DNA from 4 places in the Streptomyces sp. NPDC097595 genome. Region 1 is predicted to be linked to each of the others. Evidence: riboswitches for the same ligand, from Rfam matches in the RefSeq annotation. Region 1 holds a riboswitch; each other region holds the start of a gene.
The links. A riboswitch is a leader RNA that binds a small molecule or an ion and turns the genes downstream of it on or off. The one in region 1 is predicted to bind cobalamin.

Region 1 (4,176 bases):
TGGCCCTCCTTGGCGACCTTGAAGCCGCCGTCGCCGTTCTGCTGCCCGGCGAGGAACTTCAGCGCCGCGTCGATCTCCTTCTTGTACGTGTCCTTGTCGAGGGAGAGTCCTTGCACGGCGAGGGCCGCGGAGTTGACGGAGTTGCCCGCCGCGCCCGGGAATCCGCCGTCGGGCAGCTGCTTGGAGGCGATCCACTTCAGGGCCTTGCCGACCGCCGCGTCCGCCTGGTCCCCGCCGGCGAGGTCGAGGGCCATCGCGGCGATGGCGGTGGAGTCGACGTCGGAGTCGCCGGTCGGCGGGATCAGGCTCGGCCAGGCGCCGTTGCCGTCGTTCTGCAGGCTCTCCAGGTAGGCGAGCGGCGCCTTCGCGTTGTCCTTGTCCCCCGCGCGCAGCTGGGCCATGACAGCGAGCGCCTGCGAGAAGACGGACGGCGCGTAGGTGTAGGCGCCCTCGGCCGCGCAGGAGCGGTCCGGGGCGGTGCTCGCGGCGGGGCACACCGCCTTGTCCAGGGCGGCGATCAGGTCCTGCCCGGCGAAGTCGCGGGGGTCGCGTCCAACGGCCTCGGCCAGCAGCGCGGTCTTGCCGATCGATCCGCCGGCGGCGTACTCGGTGCCGGCGCCCGTCCAGTCGTTGACCGTCCGTCCTTCGCCGTCCTTGCCCTGGTCGTCCAGGAAGTCCACGATGCCGCGCAGCCTGGCGTTGTTCAGGCCGGTGGCGGCGAGCGCGTAGGCGCCGTCGATGGTCAGGCCGAAGTCGGCGCGCCCGGAGCCGGGGCCGACCGGGTAGTAGCGGCCCTGCTTGAGCTGCGCCGCGCCCGTGAGGTAGGCCACGCCCTTCTTCAGGTCGGGGCCCTTCCCGGGAGCCGGGGGCTCGGTGGTGGGAGGGGTGGTGGTCGGTGGGGTGGTGGGCTCGCTCTTCTCGGTGGTGAGCGTCGCGAGATCGGTACGCGCACCGGCGAGTACGGCGACGGGGGTCGCGTACAGGGTGGGGTCGACGGCGTCCTGGTCGTAGCCGAAGCCGCCGCCCTTGAGCTGGACGCGGGAGAGCCAGCCCTCGGCGGCCCCGGCCCGCTTCGTTTCGCCGAGCGCGCGCAGCGTCTGGGCGGCGTAGGCGGTGGTGATCACGTCACCGGTGGTGGACCCGGCGTAGCCCGGGAAGGCCCCGGTGTCGAGCTGCGTCTTCGTGAGGTAGTCGCGGGCCTTGGCGACGGCGTCGTCGTGGCCGCCCGCCGCGTGCAGGACGAGTGCGATCAGCCCGGTGGTGCCGGCGTCGCCCTCGCAGCGCTCGCCCGGCTGGATGAGGATGCTGGTGATGCCGCCGTCCTTGCACTGCACCTGGACCAGCCGGTCGACCGAGGCGGTGTCCGGCTTCTCGCCGGCCCGCAGGAGGGCGAGGACGGCGCGGGCCTGCTCGTCGGCGTAGGTGATGCCGCGGATGTCTCCGGGGGCGGTGCAGCCGTCGCCGGGGGCGCGTTCCGTGCACACGTTGCCGGTGAGGTCGGCGATCAGGTCGCGGCCGCCGAAGGAGTGCGCGTCGCCCTCGGTGGACTCCGCGAGCAGGGCGAGCCGGGCGGCGGCCGCGGTCGCGAGGGGCTGGTCCTTGCCGTTGGACGAGACGTAGTCGTCGACGTGGGCGGCGAGGAACGAGGTGACCTTGTCGAGTGCGTCACTCCTGCCGTCGGCGGCGGCCAGCGCGTACGCGGTCTCCGTCGTCAGGAGGTAGTTGGGGGTCTCGGCGCCCTCGTCCACGATGCGTTCGCCGTCGGTGAGGCCGTCCTTCAGCCAGCTCGCGGCCGCGGCGACGTCCACCCTTCCCGGTGCCCCGGTCGGTTCGCCGCTCGGGTCGGGGCTGGACCCTCCTCCGGGGCGCACGTCGTCGGGGCTGAAGGTGGGCCTGCCCGTGGTGCCTTCGACATCGGTGCCGCCGTAGACCCAGGCGTCGACGTCGCCGTCCTTGAGCTTGCGGCTCATGGCCCCGTACTGGCTGTAGGACCAGTCGTCCTGTCCGGCCGAGGCGACCCAGTAGGACCAGTACGCGGTGGCCTGCGGGGTGAGGACACAGGCTTCCTTGTCCGGAGTCGGGTACTGCGTACCGGAGTTGAAGGCGCCGTACCCGATGCGACAGATGAAGGCGGGTCCGTCGTGCTGGGTGCCCTCGGTGCTGAATCCGCCTTCGTGCAGCAGCTCGTAGCCGGTGGTGGGGGTCGTGTCGCAGCCGCGTTGGACCGTGCCGCCGAAGGGCCCGAAGTCGACGGCGACGACGGCGCCCTTGGTGGCGGTGCAGTCGGCGGCCGGGGCCGCCGCGGCGCGCTGGGCGCCGGGCAGGAAGGCGAAGCAGACCGCGGCCAGGAGGCCGAGTGCGCAGAGCGCGGCCGTGAACATGCCCTGACGTCTTCGTGCACCTGTGTCCGGGCGCTGCATGGTCCCCACCGGGCCCCCTCGGGTGTGGCCGATGCGGGGGTACGAAGACGTGGCAGCAGTACGCCGCCCGAGTTCCGCAAGGAACCGCGCGTCGTCACGGGGCGCACCACGCCGTAGTCCGCGACGGCGTCTGTTGCTGTGGAACAAGCTCCAGGTACTCCGGCTCACCCGGCCAGGCCGGGTCTACGGTTGCGGGTCAGCGCCGGACTTCGACCGGCTTCCCCTGGAACAGCTTGCGTATCGGAGCGAGTGGAGCATGCGTTCGTACGGTCCGTCAAGGCCGCCCCCGACGTGACGCCGAGGCGCACCGGGGCCCTGTGGCGGACCCGCCCGGCGTCGGGTACTGTCCCGCACTGCCGAGTGGGGGAACCCGGTGGGAATCCGGGGCTGACGCGCAGCGGTGTGGGGGCTTCTACCGCCTCCGAGCCCGAATGCCCAAGCGGTGATGGCTATCTGGAAGTCGGTCCACGCGTTCGCGGACGGCGGCCAAGTCCGCTGCGTGCGCTCGAAAGGGCCGGCCACCGGGCGGGTCGGCGTCCCTTCACCCTGGAGCACGCCATGCCCCGTCCCGCCCTTGTCCACCGCACCGCCCTCACCGCGGTAGCCGCGCTGGGCGCGTTCGCGCTCACCACCCTGCCGGCCGCGGCGACCGCCACGCCCGCGCAGATCGCCACGTCCAAGACGAACGGTGTGACGTACCTCAAGTCCCTTCAGCAGTCCGACGGTTCGTACGCGGGCACCGGTCTGTCCAACGAGTGGGCCTTCAGCGCGCTCGCGGCGGCGGGCACCGCCGCGGTGGACGTCACCCCCGGTGGCGACGCGACCAAGAACGCGCGGACGGTGTACAGAAACCTCCTGGCCACCAGCGCCTGGCCGTCCGCGTCCCCGGTCGTCACCGACTACGAGCGGGCCGCGCTGAACGCCTACGCGGCCGGAATCGACCCCGCGCGCGTCTCGGCGGCACGCAACCTCGTCGCGGACATGTACCGCTACTGGCAGACCGCCGAGCCCGGCTATTTCGGCCCCTCCGCCAACTTCAACGGCACGGTGTTCGCGGCGCTCGCCCTGAACGGCGCCAGGACCACCAGCGGCCAGATACGCGTACCGCAGTCGCTGCGCAACGCGGTGATCACCCGTATCCGGGCCAACCAGCACGACGACGGCGGCTGGAACTACAGCAAGGCCGAGGGCGATCCGGGCGCGCTGGCCGCCGACAGCGACATCGACATGACCGGGGCCGCGATGGCCGCGCTCTGCGTGTCGGGCGTCGCCAACACCGATCCGGACATCGTGCAGGCGAAGACGTTCCTCAAGGGCAAGCTGATCGCCAACACCGGTGCGTTCGAGGCCATGTTCGGCGTCAACACGGACTCCAACGGCTGGGCCGTCTCCGGGCTCAACGCGTGCGGGATCAACCCCCAGACCGGTGACTTCCTCACCAGCAAGGGCAAGACCCCGGTCGACTTCCTGATCAGCCAGCAGTTCAACCCCGGTGGCGGATTCAAGTACCTCCCGACCGACACCGGCCCGCAGGCGTACGCGTCGATCGACGGGCTGCGCGCGGTGGCGGGCGGCGGCTTCACGGCGACCCCGCCCACGCCGGTCACCTCGGGCGCACCCCAGTGGGTGGGCCAGACCTCGCTGACCTCGGGCACCGCGACGTCCTTCGCACTGACCGTGGACGACGGCACGGGCAGCCTGAAGGTGTGCTCCGTCCCGCTCACCCCGACCGGATCCACGACCACGCTCGGAGCGG
Region 2 (4,176 bases), on a different contig from region 1:
CGCGACAGATACAGCCGCGCCTCGGGGGAGTTGATGTGCTTGTACAGCGTCAGCACCAGGTTGTTCGCGACGATCGAGTCACCCGTCGCGAAGAACGCCACGAGCCGCCCGATCAGGTGCTGCTCGGCGGGCGTCATCTTGGCGAGGTCCGCCACGTCCGAGTGGAGGTCGACCTCCTCCACGTGCCAGGTGTTCTTGATCGCGTCCCGGTAGCGCTCGTAGAAGTCCGGGTAGCGCATGGGGCGCAGGGTCAGTTCGAAGCCCGGGTCGAGCAGGTTCTTCTCGTGGTTGACAGCGGTCATTACTGGCAGGCCTCGCAGGACTCGGGGTTTTCCAGGGAGCAGGCGATGGCGTCCGCGTCGGGAGCCTGCGCCTGCTGTACGGGGATGGGGGCGGCGGCCGACGCGGCCCCGGACGCGGCACGGGCGATCCGGGTCGCCGGACGCGACCGCAGGTAGTACGTCGTCTTCAGGCCCTGCTTCCAGGCGTACGCGTACATCGAGGAGAGCTTGCCGATCGTCGGCGTCTCCAGGAACAGGTTGAGCGACTGGCTCTGGTCGAGGAACGGGGTACGGGCCGCCGCCATGTCGATCAGGCCGCGCTGCGGGATCTCCCACGCGGTGCGGTACAGCGCCCGCACGTCCGCCGGAATCCAGGCGAAGCCCTGCACCGAGCCGTTCGCCTCGCGCAGCGCCTCACGCGTCCGCGCGTCCCACACGCCGAGCCGCTTCAGCTCGTCCACCAGATAGCCGTTGACCTGGAGGAACTCGCCGCTCAGGGTCTCCCGCTTGAAGAGGTTCGAGACCTGGGGCTCGATGCACTCGTAGACACCCGCGATCGAGGCGATCGTCGCGGTCGGGGCGATGGCCAGGAGCAGCGAGTTGCGCATCCCGGTCTTCGCGATCCGGGCCCGCAGGGCGTCCCAGCGCTCCGGCCAGTTCACCTCGGTGTCGTAGTGGTCGGGGTGCAGCACCCCGCGCGCGGCCCGGGTCTCGGACCAGGCGGGCAGCGGACCGGACCGCTCCGCGAGGTCGCAGGACGCCTCGTACGCGGCGAGCATGATGCGCTCGGCGATCTTCGTGGAGAGCGCCCGGGCCTCGGGGGAGTCGAAGGGCAGCCGCAGCTGGAAGAAGACGTCCTGGAGCCCCATCGCGCCCAGGCCCACCGGCCGCCAGCGGGCGTTGGACCGGCCGGCCTGCTCGGTCGGGTAGAAGTTGATGTCCACGACCCGGTCGAGGAAGGTCACCGCCGTCCGCACGGTGGCGTCAAGACGCTCCCAGTCGATCGAGCCGCCGTCCACGAACGCGCCGAGGTTGACCGAGCCGAGGTTGCAGACGGCCGTCTCGCCGTCGTCGGTGACCTCCAGGATCTCGGTGCACAGGTTCGACGAGTGCACGACCCTGCCCGGCTCGGCGGTCTGGTTCGCGGTGCGGTTGGAGGCGTCCTTGAACGTCATCCAGCCCTGCCCGGTCTGCGCCAGGGTCCGCATCATCCGGCCGTACAGCTCGCGGGCCGGCATGGTCTTGCGGGCCAGGCCCTTCGCCTCGGCCGCCCGGTACGCGGCGTCGAAGTCGTCGCCCCACAGGTCGGTCAGCTCGGGCACGTCCGCCGGGGAGAACAGCGACCAGGCTCCGTCCGCGTCGACGCGGCGCATGAACTCGTCCGGGATCCAGTGCGCCAGGTTCAGGTTGTGCGTGCGCCGCTGGTCCTCGCCCGTGTTGTCGCGGAGCTCCAGGAACTCCTCGATGTCCGCGTGCCAGGTCTCCAGGTAGACCGCGGCGGCGCCCTTGCGGCGGCCGCCCTGGTTCACGGCGGCGACGGAGGCGTCCAGCGTCTTGAGGAACGGCACGATGCCGTTGGAGTGGCCGTTGGTGCCCCGGATCAGCGAACCGCGGGCGCGGATGCGGGAGTACGAGAGGCCGATGCCGCCCGCGTGCTTCGACAGCCGGGCCACCTGGTGGTAGCGGTCGTAGATCGAGTCCAGCTCGTCCAGCGGCGAGTCCAGCAGGTAGCAGGAGGACATCTGCGGGTGGCGGGTGCCGGAGTTGAAGAGCGTCGGCGAGGAGGGCAGGTAGTCCAGCCGGCTCATCAGCCCGTACAGCGCCGCGACCTCGTCCAGCGCCCGCACGGAGTCGTCCTCGGCGAGCCCGGCGGCGACCCGGAGCATGAAGTGCTGGGGGGTCTCGATGACCTGGCGGGTGAGCGGGTGGCGCAGCAGGTAGCGGCTGTGCAGGGTGCGCAGCCCGAAGTACCCGAAGCGGTCGTCGGCCCCGTCCGCGAGGGACCGTTCGACCAGGGCGTCCAGGGCGGCCGCGTGCAGCGTGACGAACGCGGCGGTGCGGTCCGCGATCAGGCCCTCGCGGTGGCCCACGGCGACCGAGGCGGAGAACGAGGTGGCGCCCTGCCCGGCGGCCTCGTCCGCGATGGTGCGGGTGAGCAGCCGGGCGGCGAGCCGGGAGTAGGCGGGGTCCTCGGAGATGAGGCCCGCCGCGGCCTCGGTGGCCAGCGAGCGCAGCTCCGCCTCGTCCGACCGGGCGTTGCGGCCGCGCAGGGCGGCGGCGGCGACGCGACCGGGGTCGGTGTCGGGCAGGTCGGCGGTGAGGTCGGTCAGGGTCCGCAGCAGTGCGGTACCCGGTCCGTCGCTCGCGGTCCCCGTTGCTTCGGCCGCTGAAACCGGATCGGCTGGCGCGATGGTCACGTGGTGCTCTCCCTCGCTCGGCTCTGGGCCGGCGGAGAGCGGGGGCAGCCGGGCAGGAGCGGGCCCGGGCGGGGCGGCACTCCGTGCGGCGTCCACCGGCCCATCCACGAGGCCCGGACGTCTGGGCATCCGGTTCGGTCGAGCCGGATGCGCTGTCGGCAGGTCCTCGGACTCCACGGGTGCGCGAAAGCGCACCGAATACACCGTTGCGGGACAGTTCCGGATTCACACCGGATTCCCCTGCGGCGACAGCGAGCACGAGCATACATGTGGGGGCCGCCCTGTCGGGCAGCCCCCACATCTTGTGTCGCGTGGCGTAAAGGTGTGCGGTCAGTGACCGCCCGGCGCTCCCGCCGTGGCCGGCGGCAGCTTCTCCTGGACGCCCGGGTCGCCCGCGTCCGCGGTGTAGTCGCCCGGGGAGGTCTCGTCGATCCCGGCAGGCGCCTTCACGGCGTTCAGGACGAAGGTGAGGACGACGACGACCACGACGTTCAGCACGAACGCGGTGAGGCCGATGTAGCCGATCTCACCGAGGCCCGGGATCTCCTTGGAGGACCCGCCGAAGTGCTTCTGCGTCGGGCTCGCGACCCCGTACGCGGCAGCCGTACCGTAGATCATGCCGACCGCCCAGCCGGCGAGTAGCGCCCAGCGGTGGAACCACCGGGTGAACAGGCCGCCGACCAGGGCCGGCATCGTCTGGAGGATCCAGATCCCGCCGAGCAGCTGGAAGTTGATCGCGACGGTCTTGTCCATGGTGAGGACGAAGGCGAGGGCGCCGACCTTGACCAGCAGCGACACCAGCTTGGAGACCTTGGTCTCCTGCTCGGGCGTCGCGTCCGGCTTCAGGAAGTCCTTGTAGATGTTGCGCGTGAACAGGTTCGCCGCGGCGATGGACATGATCGCGGCCGGTACCAGGGCGCCGATGCCGATCGCGGCGAAGGCCACGCCCGCGAACCAGTCGGGGAACATGTTCTCGAACAGCTGCGGGATGGCCAGCTGGCCGTTGTCCACCTTGACGCCGGCGGCGATCGCCATGAAGCCGAGCAGCGCGAGCAGGCCCAGCATCAGCGAGTAGAGCGGCAGGATCGTGGTGTTGCGGCGGATCACCTCACGGCTGCGGCTGGAGAGCGTCGCCGTGATCGAGTGCGGGTACATGAACAGCGCCAGCGCGGACCCGAGCGCCAGGGTCGCGTAACCCCACTGGCCGGCCGCGGCCGGTGCGAGGCCGCCCGCGCCCGCCTTGGTGAACTTGTCCTGGGCGGAGGCGAAGATGTCGTCGAAGCCGCCGAGCTTGATCGGGATGTAGATGATCGCGACGGCGATGACCAGGTAGATCAGCCCGTCCTTGACGAACGCGATCAGCGCGGGCGCCCGCAGCCCCGAGGAGTAGGTGTACGCGGCGAGCACCGCGAACGCGATCAGCAGCGGCAGGTCCTTGACGAACCAGTTGGTGTTCTCGCCGCCGCCGACGCCCATCA
Region 3 (4,176 bases), on a different contig from region 1:
CCCCGGGTGCCCGGCACGATGACGAGGTCGGCGTCGGCCAGCTCCTCGGGCCGGTCCACGAAGCGGACGACGACGCCCGGTTCGGCGGCCAGCGCGTCCACATCGGTGAAGTTCGACATCAGCGGGATCGCGCACACGGCGACGCGCAGGACGTCCTCGCCGTGCGGCGGGGCGACCGTCGACTCGCGTACGGTGCCGCGCAGCGACACCCGCAGCCCGTCCTCCTCGTCGATGCCGAGCCCGTGCGCGAAGGGCAGCACTCCGTACGTGGGACGGCCCGTCAGGTCCCGCAGCATGTCGAGCCCCGGCTCAAGCAGCGAGACGTCGCCCCGGAACTTGTTGACCAGATATCCCGCGATCAGCTCCTGGTCCTCCGGAGCGAGCAGCGCCGTCGTGCCGAAGAACGAGGCGAAGACCCCGCCCCGGTCGATGTCCCCGACCACCACGACCGGGAAGCGGGCCGCGCGGGCGATGCCCATGTTCACGATGTCCGTGCGGCGCAGGTTGATCTCGGCGGGCGAGCCCGCGCCCTCGCAGATCACCGCGTCGTACGTGCTCCGCAGCTGCTCCAGGCAGTCCGTGACGGTGGACAGCAGCTGTTCCTGCCGCCCGCCGTGGTAACCGCGGGCGCTCATCTCGCCGACCGGCCGCCCCATCAGGACGACCTGGCTGGAGCGGTCGCCGCCGGGCTTGAGCAGCACCGGGTTCATCAGGGCGGTCGGCTCCACGCGGGCGGCCTGGGCCTGCATCGCCTGGGCCCGGCCGATCTCGGCGCCCTCGCGGGTGACGAAGGAGTTCAGCGACATGTTCTGCGCCTTGAACGGGGCGACCTTCACGCCCCGGCGCACCAGCCAGCGGCAGATGCCCGCCGTGACGACGCTCTTGCCCGCGTCCGATGTGGTCCCGGCGACCAGCAGTCCGCCGCTCATATCGTTCTCCGTCCAGGTGTACGAGGTCTGCGGGCCCGGCGCGCGACCGCCCCCGCGCCCAGCCGGGCGGCCACGCTGACGCCGAGGGCGAGCACGCCCACCCGGCGCGAGAGCCGCACCGCGCGCTCGATGTCCCCGGTCTCCACCGCGCGCCCGGCCTCCCCGTTGAGCACGGGCCGGTGCTCGACGCGGCCGCCGTAGGCGAGGGTCCCGCCCAGCCGTACGCCGAGCGCCCCGGCGAACGCGGCCTCCACGGGCCCCGCGTTGGGGCTCGGGTGGGTCGCGGCGTCCGCCCGCCAGGCCCGAACGGCCTCGCGGGGGCGGCCGCCGGAGGCCACGGCGAGCAGGGCGGTGAGCCGGGCGCCGGGCCAGCCCGCGAGGTCGTCGAACCGGGCCGAGGCCCAGCCGTACCGCAGATGGCGCGGCGACTTGTGGCCGACCATCGCGTCGAGCGTGTTGGCGGCGCGGAATCCGACGAGCCCGGGGACCCCGGCGAGGGCGCCCCAGACGAGGGCGCCGACCACCGCGTCCGAGGTGTTCTCGGCGACGGACTCCACCACGGCGCGCGCGATCCCGGGGCCGTCCAGCGCCTGCGGGTCGCGCCCGCACAGGTGCGGCAGCCGCTCCCGGGCCAGCTCGATGTCCCCCGCGTCGAGCGCCCCGCCGATGGCCCGGGCCTCGCGCCCCAGCGACGTACCGCCGACGACGGACCAGGTGGCGGCGGCGGTCAGGGCCACGGAAGCGGCGGGGTGGCGGCGCAGGGCGCGGGCGGCGAGCGCGGCGCCCGCGGCGGCGCCCCCGGCGCAGATCAGGGTGTGCAGGGCGCCCCGGCCGCGGTGGTCGCGCCAGAGCCGGTCCTCGACGGCCGCGGCGGCCCGCCCGAAGGCGGCGACCGGGTGGCCCCTGCGGGGGTCACCGAGCAGCAGGTCGCCGATCAGGCCGGCGGTGGCGCCGTACGCGTAGATGCGATCGGCACGCACGGTTCAGCCGGCCGTACCGGAGTCCGCCGACAGAGGCTGTGGGGAGAGGGGCGCACGGCAGCCGGGCATGGCGATATGTCCTCACTCAGGGTCCGCGCCCTGGTTCGACGTGACGGCGACAAGAGTCTCCTGGCTTCCGGATCGGCGGATTCCCCCGGTCTTCCAGCCCGCTCGCGCGGGCCGTGACGTGCGGTGGGGGACCGCTCCCCGGTGACAGTGGCGGGACCGCGCCGGATTCGCACCGGCTTCCTCTGCTGTCGCCGTAATGGCTCCGGCAGTCCACCACGCCCCGCGAACGCCCGTCAACTCGCCGTTGACCTGCGACGGCAGGGTGGGGGCGGACGCACATCGGGCCGGACGCGCACGAGGTGCGTCCGGCCCGATGGAGCGGGTGTCGCGTCAGGCGACGATGAGATAGATGCCGTACGCGACCGCCGCCGCGCACAGCCCGAAGCAGACGTACGCCCCGGCGCGCGCCAACAGGAGCGAGGAGCCCGCCGGACCGCCCTGCGCGGCCGTTTCCGGCTGCTTGGAGAGGCCGACGATGCCGAGCGTGAAGAGGCCCACCAGGGCGACGGTGGCGACGAGGGAGACGCCGAAGACGGTGCCCAGAGCTGCCCAGTCGATGTTCATACGGGGTGTCCTTACCGGAGTACCGGGGTCTGTCAGACCGTGGCGGGTCGGGCCGGATCGGCGGCGACGGGTGCGGCGGGCGCCGGGATGGTGGCGGCGAGGTCGTGCGCCACGGTGGGCGGCGGGCTCACGGCCGCGATGGCCTGGGTGACGACACCGGCGGGCTCGGCCGGGGCCGTGTCCTCGGTGCCGGGTGCGACATCGCCGTGGCCGACGGGCTTGCGGCGCGAGAGCACCCAGATCGCCCCGGAGCCGGCGATCAGGAGGGCCGCGACGACCACGACGCCCCAGGTGCCCTGTTTCGTCAGGAACTCGGCGCCCGCACCGACCAGACCGGCCGCCGGCAGGGTCAGGCCCCAGGCGACGAACATCCGGGTGGCGGTGGACCAGCGGACCACACCCCCCTTACGGCCGAGGCCCGCGCCCATCACGGCCCCGGAGCAGGACTGCGTGGTGGAGAGGGAGAAGCCGAGGTGCGAGGAGGCCAGGATGACGGTGGCCGCGCTGGTCTGGGCGGCGAAGCCCTGCGGGGGCTTCAGCTCGGTCAGGCCGCTGCCCATGGTGCGGATGATGCGCCAGCCGCCGAGGTACGTGCCGAGCGCGATGGCCAGGCCGGCGCTGACGATGACCCAGACCGGCGGGTTGGAGCCGGGGGAGAGGACCCCACCGGTGACCAGGGCCAGGGTGATGATGCCCATCGTCTTCTGCGCGTCGTTGGTGCCGTGGGCGAGCGAGACGAGCCCGGCCGAGGCGATCTGGCCGGCCCGGTAGCCCTTGGCGGTGGCCTTCTCCTGGGCGTCGTTACGGATCTTCCCGCCGATCCGGTACGTGAGCCTGGTGGCCAGGAGCGCGGCCGCGCCGGCCACGATCGGGGCGGCGACGGCGGGCAGCAGCACCTTGGTGACGACGGTGCCGCCGTTGACCGACGACCAGCCGGCGGACATCACCGCGGCGCCGATGAGGCCGCCGAACAGTGCGTGGGAGGAGCTGGACGGGAGCCCGACCAGCCAGGTCAGAAGATTCCACAGGATGGCGCCGACGAGCGCCGCGAAGATGACCTCGGTTCTGAGGCCGTCCTCGTTGACGATCCCGCCGGAGATCGTCTTGGCGACCTCCACGGACAGGAACGCGCCGACCAGATTGAGAACGGCGGACATCGCGACCGCCGTCTTGGGTTTGAGTGCGCCGGTCGAGATGGTCGTGGCCATCGCGTTGGCGGTGTCGTGGAAACCGTTCGTGAAATCGAACACTAGAGCTGTCACGATCACTATCGCGAGCAGCAGCGTGATGTGTTCCATTTACCCAGGCAATCGTTCGACGTCATTGGCACGTGGAACGTAGGCAACTTGAGTGAACGGAAGATGAACTGAGAAGGGCGTTGCGGTGACCCCCGCGACGGTGGCCGGGCGGGGCCCGGAAAGGATCTTCGGATGAGTGACGGACGGCACGACGCGATCGCCCGGGGATGGGAGGCGGTCGTCGCCGCGGCGCGCCGCACGGCGGCCGAGGGACTGGTCGTCGGAACCTCCGGAAACGTCTCGCTGCGGGTCGGCGACACGGTGCTGGTCACGCCCAGCGGAGTGCCGTACGACCGGCTGCGCCCCGAGGACCTGACCGGCGTCGATCCGGAAGGC
Region 4 (4,176 bases), on a different contig from region 1:
AGCACGCCCCGGGTCTGCTCGGCGTCGGCGGCCGTCATGACGACGAACGAGGTCAGCGCCGAGAACAACTGCATGGCGGCGACGCCGGAGAGCACGACCCGGTCGGTGGAGCCGCCCAGGGTGTGGCTGAGCAGCATCACCAGCGCGAAGGAGCAGAGCGCTCCGATGAACGCCCCGGCCGGCAGCGTCACCGCTCCCCCGCCGACGCCGAGCACGACGACCAGGACCGCGCCGGTGGACGCGCCGGAGGAGACGCCGAGGACGAAGGGGTCGGCCAGCGGGTTGCGCAACAGGGACTGCATGACGGTCCCGCAGACCGCGAGTCCCGCCCCGCAGACGGCGGCGAGCAGCGTACGCGGCATGCGCAGGTTCCAGATGATGCCGTCGCGGATCGGGCTGAGCCGGACCTCGCCGATGCCGAGGTGGGCGGCGACGGCGGACCAGACGTCCATGACGGAGATCCGGGCCGGTCCGATGGTGACGGCGACCGCGACGGACAGGGCGAGCAGCACGAGGCCGCCGGTCCACAGGAGGCCGCCGCGCAGTCCGCGCAGCCGGAGGCGTGCGGCATCCGGGGTCTTTGCGGGAGGCGCCTCGTCGGGTGGGGCGGTGAGCCGGTCGGTGGCCGTCACCCCGCGAGCCCGAAGTCGCGCAGCCCGGCGGCCACCAGCTCCACGCCCTCGACCGTGCGGATGGTCGGGTTCATGGCCTGGCCGCTGAGCAGGACGTAGCGCTTGTGGCGTACGGCGTCCATCTTCTTCGTGACCGGGTTGGACTCCAGGAAGGCGATCTTCCCGGCGGCGCTCTCGGCGGTCTGGGACTTGCGGGTGAGGTCGCCGATGACGAGGACGTCCGGGTTGCGGTCGGCGACGGTCTCCCAGTTGATCTGGGGCCATTCGTCGTGCGTGTCGTCGAAGGCGTTCTTCAGGCCCAGCTCCCGGGTCATGATGCCGGGCGCCCCGCAGCAGCCCGCCAGATAGGGGGACTCGGAGTTGGCGAACCAGTACATGACGGAGGTGCCGGACGCGTCGATGCCGTCGGCGGCCTTCCGGATACGGTCCTGGAGCCGCGCGACCAGCTTCTCGCCGCGCTCCGGCACGCCGAACACCCGGGCCAGCTCGCGCACTTCGGTGTAGACGCTGTCCATGGTGAGGGCGCCGGTGCGGACGCCGTCGCCGTCCTTGGTGTTGTCCTTGGCGGTGCAGTCGGCGGGCGCGACATAGGTGGGGACGCCCAGCTTCTCGAACTGCTCGCGCGGGGCGACGCCGCCCTTGGCGAGGGTCGACTCGAAGTCGGCGGCGACGAAGTCGGGCTCCTGGTCGAGGACCTTCTCGGAGGAGGGCCGGTTGTCGGCGATCCTCTTCACGCCCGCGTTGGCCTTCTCCAGGCCCTTCATCACCGGGTCCGTCCAGGTGGCGGTGGCGGCGATCCGGTCCTGGAGACCGAGCGAGAGCAGGATCTCCGTCGTGCCCTGGTCGACGGAGACCGCGCGCCGGGGTGCGGCGTTCACGGTGACGGTGCGCCCGCAGTTCTTGAGCGTGACCGGATAGCCGTCCGCCTTGCCCGCTGCGTCGGCCTTCTCGGACGGGGACCCCCCGCAGGCCGTCAGCAGCAGGAGTGCCGTGGTGAGCAGGGCGGCGGAACGGACGGGGCCTATGAACGGCACGGGGTATACCTCGGCGTCTCTGGGCCCATGCGCGGGGCCCGCTGTACGGTCCGCCGCCCGGTCCCGGACGGCGGTCGCCAGCAGGTCTTCGGACTCGGGTTCGTCCGGGCGGGACGCCTTCCCGGGAGACGCCGGGTCTCCCAGTGGCCGTGGCCCCGCCCGTCCCCCTCACCGCTGCGCGTCAGTTCCGGATTCGCACCGGATTCCCTGACCCCTACGTGGAGTTCGACTGGCTCCGGGGAAGCTATCACGGGCGTCCGCGCAGCTCAGAGCCGCCCCCAGGGGCTCATGGACGTTGCAGGGCCACCACCGCGTTGTGCCCGCCGAAGCCGAAGGAGTGGCTGACGGCCCGGCGGACGGGCCGTACCAGCGGCACCTTGGTGACGCAGTCGATGTCGAACCCGGGCGCGGGTGCGTCCAGGTTGGCGACCGGCGGGATCACCCCGCGCTGGAGGGTGAGGATCGTCAGCCCCGCCTCGATCGCCCCGGCCGCGCCCATGCAGTGCCCGAGCACGCCCTTGGGGGCGGTGACGGGCGGGCGGTGCGGGTACACCCGGCTGATCAGCGCGGCCTCGGCGGCGTCGTTGCGCAGGGTCGCGGTGCCGTGCGCGTTGACGTGCTCCACCTCGTCGGCCCGCCAGCCCGCGTCGCGCAGGGCGGCCTCGACGGCGGCCCGGGCGATCCGCCCGTCGGGGTGCGGGCTGGTGGGGTGGTGGGCGTCCGTGGTGGCGCCGGTGCCGGCGAGCAGGGCCCGGGGTTCGGCGCCCCTGGCCTCCGCGTCGGCGGCGCGTTCCAGCACCATGACGGCGGCGCCCTCACCCATGACGAGTCCGGCGCGGTCGGCGGCGAAGGGCCGGCTGAGCCGGGACAGGTCGCCGTCCGCGAGGGCGGCGGCCCCGGACCGGGCGAAGCCGGTCATGGCGATCGGGAAGAGCGTCGACTCGGTCGCCCCCGCGATGGCCACGTCGCACTGCCCGGAGGCCAGCAGGTCGCGGGCGACGGACAGCGCGGTGACGCCGGACGAGCAGGCCGTGCAGGGGGCCATGCTGGGGCCGGTGGCCCGCATCTCGATCGCGATCTCGGCGGCGGGCATGTTGGGGATGGTCAGCAGGACCCCGGCGGGCGAGGTCGCCTCCGGGCCCTTCCGCTCCAGGACCAGCGCCTGGTCGGTGAGGTGCGCGGAGCCCCCGCTGCTGGTGCCGACGACGACCGCGACGCGGCTGCCGTCCCAGCCGGCCGGGTCGAGCCCGGCGTCGGCGACGGCCTCCCGGGCGGCCAGGACGGCGAACTTGACGTACCGGCCCATCCGGAAGGCGGTACGACGGCCGATCTCGGCGTCCAGGTCGATGCCGTCGACCACGCAGGCGAAGCCGATCGCGCACCCGGCGAGCGCGGGAACGGTGCGCGCCGGGCTCACGGCGGCGCACACCCCCTGCCAGGTGGACTCGGTGTCGTTGCCGACCGGGGTGATCATGCCGAGCCCGGTGACGGCGATGGCCGGTGTCCTCATCGGACGCCGGCCGACGCGTGGAGGTGGGCCGTGAGCTCGGCGAGAGTGGTCCCCCGGGTCAGGGCGCCGGTGTCCAGCTCGACCCCGGTGGTCTCCCGGAGGACGACGGCGAACTCGGCGGCCGCGAGGGAGTCCATGTCCAGGCTGTCCATCGTGGAGTCCGGAAGGATCTCGGCCACGGGCACCTTGAAGGTACGGCTGAGTACATCGGTGATGCGGGGGTGGATCGTGCTCATGGTCTCCCTTTCCTCATGCCCATCCGGCGGGGTGCCCGGCGCCGGCGCGCACGGCCCCGACGCCGGAACAACTGAGCAGCGTCGCTCCGGTTACGCCTTGCGGCGAACCGATTCGCCAACGCCCGTCCGGGACGCCCCGGACCATCGCGCGAACACGGCGACGGTCGTCCAGTAGGCGAGGAGGACGGCCCCCGCCCCGAGCCCCCGCACGGCCCGTGCCGCACGGCGTGTCCGAGTGCCCCTCATCGGCCCGCCTCCATGTGCCAGTGGGCCTCCGGATCGTCGTACGCCTCGGCGTAACCGGCGCCGGTGATCGGCCAGTCGGCGAGCAACTCGTCGGGGAAGGCGAAGGAGTCGGCGAGCCCCGGGAGGTGGGGGGCCACCGCCTCGATGAGCCGTTCCGTGTGGTCCGTCAGCGCCTCCGCCTGACTGGTGCTCAGATGGCCGGCCGCGAGCAGGTCACCGCTGTCGCGCGCGACCCGGCCCAGGGCGAACAGCCGGGCCAGCTCGCCGAGCCGGTCCCGGTCCGCCCCGGCGGGCAGCGCCTCGACGGCCTCCGCGTACGCCTCGGCCGCCTGCCGGCAGGCGTGCGCCTCGACCCCGCGCAGCGCCGGGCCCGCCGCCGCGTTCCAGCGGCCCAGCGGGTCGCCGTGCGCCATCCCGGCCGCCCGGGCCCCGGCGCGCGCGAACCACAGCTCCTCGGCGCACCCCAGGAGCCGGACCAGGAACCGGAGGTCGGTGAGGTCGCCGTGGGCCGGGGCGGC

Region 2: linked by a shared signal. The riboswitch ahead of ACIQZN_RS25530 (ribonucleoside-diphosphate reductase subunit alpha) and the one ahead of ACIQZN_RS01780 (prenyltransferase/squalene oxidase repeat-containing protein) in region 1 are both predicted to bind cobalamin.
Region 3: linked by a shared signal. The riboswitch ahead of ACIQZN_RS15915 (cobalamin biosynthesis protein) and the one ahead of ACIQZN_RS01780 (prenyltransferase/squalene oxidase repeat-containing protein) in region 1 are both predicted to bind cobalamin.
Region 4: linked by a shared signal. The riboswitch ahead of ACIQZN_RS10810 (ABC transporter substrate-binding protein) and the one ahead of ACIQZN_RS01780 (prenyltransferase/squalene oxidase repeat-containing protein) in region 1 are both predicted to bind cobalamin.

The regions. Positions count from the first base shown of each region.
Region 1 covers NZ_JBIWCN010000001.1:410,065-414,240, reverse strand. The annotation lists gene ACIQZN_RS01780 (prenyltransferase/squalene oxidase repeat-containing protein) at 1-2,381, opposite strand, end outside; cobalamin riboswitch at 2,552-2,683, opposite strand; cobalamin riboswitch at 2,784-2,857, shown strand; gene ACIQZN_RS01775 (prenyltransferase/squalene oxidase repeat-containing protein) at 2,979-4,176, shown strand, end outside.
Region 2 covers NZ_JBIWCN010000018.1:38,475-42,650, reverse strand. The annotation lists gene ACIQZN_RS25535 (ribonucleotide-diphosphate reductase subunit beta) at 1-302, opposite strand, end outside; gene ACIQZN_RS25530 (ribonucleoside-diphosphate reductase subunit alpha) at 302-2,698, opposite strand; cobalamin riboswitch at 2,838-2,976, opposite strand; gene mctP (monocarboxylate uptake permease MctP) at 3,029-4,176, opposite strand, start outside.
Region 3 covers NZ_JBIWCN010000009.1:56,836-61,011, reverse strand. The annotation lists gene ACIQZN_RS15920 (cobyric acid synthase) at 1-929, opposite strand, end outside; gene ACIQZN_RS15915 (cobalamin biosynthesis protein) at 926-1,909, opposite strand; cobalamin riboswitch at 2,032-2,162, opposite strand; gene ACIQZN_RS15910 (hypothetical protein) at 2,309-2,542, opposite strand; gene ACIQZN_RS15905 (anion permease) at 2,575-3,840, opposite strand; gene ACIQZN_RS15900 (class II aldolase/adducin family protein) at 3,973-4,176, shown strand, end outside.
Region 4 covers NZ_JBIWCN010000005.1:301,190-305,365, forward strand. The annotation lists gene ACIQZN_RS10805 (FecCD family ABC transporter permease) at 1-554, opposite strand, end outside; gene ACIQZN_RS10810 (ABC transporter substrate-binding protein) at 629-1,666, opposite strand; cobalamin riboswitch at 1,728-1,915, opposite strand; gene ACIQZN_RS10815 (beta-ketoacyl-[acyl-carrier-protein] synthase family protein) at 1,953-3,176, opposite strand; gene ACIQZN_RS10820 (acyl carrier protein) at 3,173-3,412, opposite strand; gene ACIQZN_RS10825 (acyl-CoA dehydrogenase) at 3,655-4,176, opposite strand, start outside.